Gloeobacter violaceus PCC 7421: one gene and its partner. The protein of the gene in region 1 binds, or shares a complex with, the protein of each later gene. Links are inferred from orthologs where the notes say so. Each region holds a gene or a part of one and is shown in the gene's direction. Other genes may lie near its edges.

Region 1 (3,180 bases):
ATACTGCCGCTTCCAGGATTCGAGAAATTGCGCAAGACCTGCGAGGGTCACCCGCACCACACCGCTTTGAATTGCTGCTTGGGTGGTGCGGGCCAATAGCGGCGGCCAAGGTTCGGGCAAGTCCACCGCCGGTAAGGCGGCGGTGAAATGTTCCAGGGCGCGCAACTGCGTGCCCAGCCCCGGCAGGATGGCCCCGCCGCAAAAGCGGCCGAACTCATCGACCGCACTCAGGGTGATGGCGGTTCCGAAGTCAGTCACCAGGGCCGGGCAACCGTAAGCGTCGGCGGCGGCGATCAAATTCAGTGCCCGGTCGATTCCGAGGGTGGGATACGTACCGGATAGGGGCACATCCGCAAGGTTCAAGATACGGGCATGGGGCAAGGTGCGCCAGCGCTCCAGATGGGTGGTCGTTACCGAGGCGACTACGATTTGCTCGGCCGCATCTGGAGCCTGCGCGTCCCAGTGAGTGAGCGGAAAATCCAGCGTCCGCACCAGCTTTGTTCCGGTGAACCAGCCCCAGTGCTGGCGGCTGTTGCCGATATTGACTGCAAGCCACACGGCGGCCGTCCTATTCGCCGAAGCGCCAACGGGCAAGTTTGTCGCGCACCGTCGGATCGAGTCGGTCGGCGAGTTTATTGCTTGGCCGGGCTTTGCGGTTGCGCAGGTCCTCGCGCAGCTGGCGGCGGGCGGCTTCAACTTCTTTGAGCAGCTGCTCGGAGGATAGCCAGTCGGCCCCCTGGGCAAGTACGAGCACCTGCTGCGCCCGGTCGGAGGTGGCCACCATCACCCGGCGACGCCGGTTCTCGCGCAGCAACTGGTAGCTGTACTGCTCGATAAAACTGTCGGCGGTCTGTTCGTAATCGGTAAAGCACACTTCAAGGTGGGGCGTCTCGCTCGCGCGTACCAGCGGCGAGGTGACCAATTGGGCGTCGAAGACCAGCACCGCGCGGTAGCCGCGAAAACTGGCGTAGCCTGCCAGTTGCTCGACAAGCTCGTTTCTGGCCGCTTCCAGACTGTGGCGGTCGCGCAGCCGTGCCAGCCTGGGCCAGGCCCCGACCACGTTGTAGCCATCCACCAGTAAAATCGTTTGCACTGCCGCTTCGGAAACGGGCCTTTGTATCAATCTTGTCACATTCGGCGATGAAAATCCTGTTGCCCGACGCCGAGGCGACGCGAACGCTGGGGGCGCGGTTGGCCGAGTGCTGGCAGCCGGGCGTGGTGCTGCTGTTTGACGGCGATCTCGGTGCGGGCAAGACGACCTGCATTCAAGGATTGGCTGCGGCGCTCGGCATCGAGGAACCGGTCACCTCCCCCACCTTCGCTCTCATCGAAGAGTACCCGCAGGCAACACGGCCGCTCGTCCATGTCGATCTGTACCGGCTCTCTCCCGAGGAGGTGCCTGCCCTCGGCCTGGAGGAAATGTGGGACGCCCGGACAATAGTCGCGATAGAGTGGGCCGAGCGACTGCCGTTTATGCCTGGGGAATATCTGCGTATATTTCTCGATTGGCACGAGCCGCGCAGTGCTTGCCTGAACGCCCACGGTCCATCTGCTGCAAGCTTTTTGGGGTGTTTGAGCAAGTACTGTCGGTGGCCCTAAGCCGGTATGGGCACATGCCTTAACGGGGCCTTAATACTGCAGCAGTAGCGTTGCTCTGTCCTGCCTGCCTGGAGCGCGTCCGATGTTCAATCGTCGCACGGTAATCAAAGGCGCCTTGGTCGCCCCGGCGCTGTTGCTGTCCGTCAATCCGAGGCGCCGGGCCGCCGCCCAGGGTGCCGACGATTACGGCGTCGCCTCGGGCGATCCGCGCTCCGATGGGGTGGTGCTCTGGACGCGGGTGCCGGAAGCGTTTCAGAACGGCGGACCGCTGACGGTCCATTTCGAAGTCTCGCTGACGGAGGATTTTGCCTCCGTGGTTCTCCAGGGCAGCGTCACCACGGACGCCGGTCACGACTTCACCGTCAAGATGCGCACCGGCGGCCTGGAGCCTTTTACGCGCTACTATTACCGGTTCACCACCGATACTGGCTACACCAGCGTCACAGGCCGCACCAAGACTGCCCCCGACCCCGACAGCAGCATCGAACAACTGACCTTTGCCTACGTCTCCTGCCAGGATTACACCCAGGGCTTCTACACGGTCTATGCCGCCATTTGCCAGGATGACGACGCCGACTACTGCATTCACCTGGGCGACAACATTTACGAGACGGGTGATGCGGGCTTCCAGAACGGCCAGGTGCGCGAGGACACGATTGGCGGCGGTGAGGCGAGGACCCTCGAAGAGTACCGCGCCAAGTACAAGCTCTACTTGAGCGATCCCGACTTTCGCGAGGTGCGCCGTCTGTTCTGCTGGATCCACCTGTGGGACGACCACGAGGTGTTCAACAATTACGCCGGGCGCGACCTGGTGAGCGAGGAGCAAAAGGCGCGCCAACTGGCGGGCTACACGGCCTTTCTAGAGTACCTACCGGTCGAGCCGGTCACTCCCCTTACGGTCGTGGACGACAAGGCGGTGGTGCGGCTCTACCGCAAGCTCTCGTTTGGCGCTCTTGCGGATTTGTTCGTGCTCGACTTGCGCCAGTTTCGCGACGGTGTGGTCTGCGCCAGCGACTTTTTGAGCCCCGGCTGCCCCGAACTCGAAGATCCGGCGCGCACGATGCTGGGCTATCAGCAGCGCAGTTGGCTCAAGAAAAATTTGCTCGGTTCACAGGCGCGCTGGAAGGTGCTTCTTAACGAAATGATGCTGGTGCGCTTCGTGGCGTTCGACATCGGTACGGACGGTCGGCCCACGGGTAAGCCGCCGCGCTTTTTCGGCCGCCCGCGCCGCGTGGAGGGCGATATCGTCTCCGAGGCGAATGGGCTGACGCTCTACATCAACCTGGATGCCTGGGACGGCTATCCTGCCGAGCGCACCGAGCTGCTTTCGTTTATTGCCGACAAGCAAATCCGCAACGTCGTGGTCTGGACCGGCGATATCCACAACTGCTACGCGGGCGTCCTCAAGCCCGATTTCACCGATCCGGCGAGCCCGTCGGTGGCGGTGGAGGTGGTGGGCGGCTCGGTCAGTTCGGCGGGCGTCTTCGAGCTGTTGGGCGGCCTCATCGATCCGACGCCATTGGCAGCTCCGCTGTTGCAGCAGTCCAATCCGTATATCGAGTACGTCGATCTCAAGTACCA
Region 2 (3,279 bases), 1.7 Mb from region 1 along the record:
AGGTCAGAACGTTTCTGGCCAGGTTTAATGATTTCATCGAATAACTCGTATGAGAACAGCCAAGATGAGCCACAGCGTGAAGCGCACCGACAAGGCTTTGCCGGAAACAAAACTTCACAACCAGCAGTATACGGCATCGACAGCCCGGTCAGAGAAGGCGGCGTCCAGTTTGGTGGGTAGCCGAGCCAAGGCCGGGATCGGGTTGATTCTATGGTAGAAGCTCGGGAGGCCGGATGCGGCGGCGAGAAGTGTTGAATTTGCTGGGGGCGCTGCCGGTGGGAGGATTGTCGGCTGCAGCCGGAGAGCACTCGGTCCTGCTCGGCAATCCGGCGGACAAGCTGAAGCTGGTGGTCCGCGACAGTGGGCAGCCGGGGCCGCTTTACTTTGTTCCCCACGACGACGAAAACATCGCGGTGCGCGCGGTGGAGCGGTGGTGGCAAAGCCGTCCTTCCGGGGTGCTCATCGAACTTCAACAGACAGGTCGGCGCTACATCTATCAACACCTGGGCGGTCGCCGCCTCTGGTGCGATCCCAACCGGATGTACTCCGAGCCGCGGGTGGTGGCTGCACAGATTACCGCCTTGCGGCCCAAGTGCGCCGTGGTGCCTCCGGCTGCGGCGAGCTTTGGGCCTACGGATCTAGATCTGGCGGGTACCCATTTCGCCCGCATCGGCGCACAGGTATTGGCCACACTTGGGGAATGGCTCGGGCGCTCCTACGGGCCGCTGGTGGGGCTGCACAACAACACCGACGGCAGCCTGAACGTGCGCAGCGTCTTCAAGCGCTCCGAAAAGCCGGCCGTCTACCGGGCCACCGGCGCGGATCCGGACGATTTTTTTCTAGTCACCGAGGCAGGCGATTTTGACGCCCTGCGCACCTTGGGATTCAACGTTGTGCTGCAGCCCGCCCGTATAGCCGATGACGGGTCGCTCTCGGTGTGGGCGGCCCGCAACCGTGTGCGCTACTTCAATGTCGAAGCCCAGCACCGCGATTGCTTGGATTACGATCGAGCGAGGGGACACCTTGACTATCAAACCCGGATGCTGCGCGCCCTCGAATCGCTGCTGTGACAACCATCTTTGCCATCGAGACCAGTTGTGACGAAAGCGCCGCCGCCATCGTGCGCGGTCGGACCGTCGTCGCGTCGATCATCGCTTCGCAAATCGACGTGCACCGCCTGACCGGCGGTGTTGTGCCGGAGGTCGCCTCGCGCGAGCACCTGCAGGCGTTGGGCGGGGTGATCGCGGCGTGTTTTGCCGAGGGCGGCCTGGGGTGGGCCGACATCGACGCTGTCGCCTTTACCTGTGCTCCCGGCCTGGTCGGCTCGTTGCTGATGGGATCGATGGCAGCCAAGACCCTGGCTCTCGTTCACGCCAGGCCGCTGGTCGGCATCCACCACCTCGAAGGTCACATCTACTCGGCTTTTTTGAGCGACCCGGCCCTGGAGCCGCCCTTTTTGTGTCTGCTCGTCTCGGGGGGACACACCAGCTTGGTGGCTGTCGAGGATCATGGCCGCTACCGCATCCTGGGGCGCACCCGCGACGACGCCGTGGGCGAAGCCTACGACAAGGTGGCGCGGGTACTGGGACTTGGTTACCCGGGCGGTCCTGCGATCGACAAATTGGCGCAGCGGGGAGACCCGCGCGCCTTTGCGCTGCCGGGGGGGCGGGTCGAATCGCCCTTCGACACCAGCTTCAGCGGCCTGAAGACCGCCGTGCTGCGCCTGGCCGAAAAACACCGGCTCCAGCGTCTGCCCATCGACCGGGCGGATCTGGCCGCGAGCTTCCAGCGCACCGTGGTAGAGACCCTGGCCGAGCGGGTGGAGTTGGCCCTGGCCCACACCGGCTATGACACGGTGGTGGTGGCGGGGGGCGTCTCCGCCAACCGCGGCTTGCGCGAACGCCTCGGGCAAGCCGGACCCTACCGGGCCGTTTTCCCGCCGATGCACTTTTGTACCGACAACGCGGCGATGATCGCCTGCGCCGGGGTGGCCCGCTTCGAGAGGGGGTTCCGTTCATCTCTCGATCTGCCGGTGCAATCGCGCTTGTCGCTCGAAGCGTGTGACAGCCTTTACCAGTGCCTGCCGGTCCCTTGAGCGCTGGTCACAATGTGGGACAATTGAGCCTACGGATACGACCCCTGGAGTGGACGGGTGTTCGCACTGGCAGAAATACTGGACAAACCCTGGGCGCGGGCGGCCATCTCGGAACAGTTCAACGTCTGGCGCGGCGAGGGGGAGCAATGGAAACTCTACCTCCCCGGGCCGGTGCGATCCTGGAAGGAGCCGCCTGACAGTGAACTGGTGGTCGAGGGCACGGAGACCATCCGCTCGCTCATCGGTGGCGAGGAGTGGCGGGTATTTAGCCTCGAAACCCCGCCGTTGATTGCCTGCATTCAGGACTTCCCAAAACTCGGCCACTGGGACGAGGACGAGGAGGTAGAAGCGTTCGTGCCGTTTTTGCAGGCGGGCCTTGAGGCGTTGCACTTGCGCGCGGAACATTTTGAAGTAGACGCGCAAGGCGCGATCCAGTTTCTTCCGGCCGGATTGGGCGATCTCGATAATGCCCAGATCCAGGCGCTCATCGAGAAGCGCCCGCGCGCCTGGAAGGTTCGGCCGCCGCGCGGCGGCCCATGGACGCCCACCTGGCAGATGCTCTGGACCTGGATCGAGGCGGCCCGCATCCTCTGGCAGACCCATTTCATCAACTCGGTTCCTCCCCTCGCGCAGGCTTATCCGGACCTGCCGGTGCGCGCCGCCGGACCGGTGGGCGCCGGGCAGCGCATCGTGCAGGTTCGCCCCGCCGCCTCTGTCCCCCAGATCGAGCCTGCCCTGTTGCAGACTTTTCTGGAGCGCTGCGAGTGGCCCGCCCAGTTGCGCCTCAGCCTCAACGCGGGCCTCTGGAGTGCCCAGGTCGTCGTGCAAGATCCCGTTTCCCAGGCCGTCCCCCTCGCGCGGGTGGCACGGGTGGCCCAGTTGGCCGGTGAAGTCGGCCTGTCGGCTTTGAAGGACGAGAGCCAGTGGCAGGGCGGCTGGGCACTTTTGAGGGGTGACGACGGCCAGGAAAGCTGGATCTTCGAAGTGCGCTCGGCACCCCTGGAGGCGACCTGGCTGCGGGGTACCCTGGGTGCCGGTCAGTGAAGGCGGTGCTCTTTGACGCCGTCGGTACTCTGTTCGGAGTACGCGGCTCGGTGGGCGAAATTTACAGCGCCATCGCCCGGACTTTCGGGGTCAAAAGCGATCCCGAAGCGATCGAAAAGCACTTTTGCGTGGCCTTCGCC

The links.
Region 2: the proteins of tsaE (region 1) and tsaD are in contact, whole or in part, in a crystal structure (PDB 6N9A), measured with the Thermotoga maritima proteins. The link is inferred for Gloeobacter violaceus PCC 7421 from one-to-one orthologs. Residues at the interface, in WP_004082108.1 of Thermotoga maritima: Leu37, Gly38, Lys46, Lys57, Val59, Lys60, Ser61, Thr63, Phe64, Thr65, Leu66, Met67, Val69, Pro71, Tyr82, Arg83, Leu84, Asp86, Asp88, Phe89, Asp93, Ile128, Asp130, Glu131, Arg134; in WP_004082750.1 of Thermotoga maritima: Cys10, Asp11, Arg49, His50, Leu82, Gly84, Gly135, Gly136, Glu154, Thr155, Leu156, Asp157, Asp158, Ser159, Glu162, Asp165, Lys166, Arg169, Leu170, Tyr175, Lys213, Thr214, Leu217, Tyr218, Gln221, Arg222, Asn324.

The regions. Positions count from the first base shown.
Region 1 is NC_005125.1:3,191,383-3,194,562, reverse strand. Bases 1-2,869 are described here. They hold tsaE (tRNA (adenosine(37)-N6)-threonylcarbamoyltransferase complex ATPase subunit type 1 TsaE), read left to right. Parts: upstream 1-1,140; coding sequence 1,141-1,599; downstream 1,600-2,869. Other genes in these bases: GLL_RS15435 (alkaline phosphatase D family protein), read left to right, coding at 1,682-2,869; GLL_RS15445 (NYN domain-containing protein), read right to left, coding at 569-1,093; GLL_RS15450 (pantothenate kinase), read right to left, coding at 1-558. Outside these bases: more of GLL_RS15435, read left to right, coding at 2,870-3,180. UniProt on the Escherichia coli protein: Required for the formation of a threonylcarbamoyl group on adenosine at position 37 (t(6)A37) in tRNAs that read codons beginning with adenine.
Region 2 is NC_005125.1:1,446,584-1,449,862, reverse strand. What follows is about bases 113-3,080. They hold tsaD (tRNA (adenosine(37)-N6)-threonylcarbamoyltransferase complex transferase subunit TsaD), read left to right. Parts: upstream 113-1,066; coding sequence 1,067-2,095; downstream 2,096-3,080. Other genes in these bases: GLL_RS07025 (hypothetical protein), read left to right, coding at 2,153-3,080; GLL_RS07035 (hypothetical protein), read left to right, coding at 234-1,070. In the rest of the region: GLL_RS07040 (carotenoid biosynthesis protein), read right to left, coding at 1-37; more of GLL_RS07025, read left to right, coding at 3,081-3,139; GLL_RS07020 (HAD-IA family hydrolase), read left to right, coding at 3,145-3,279.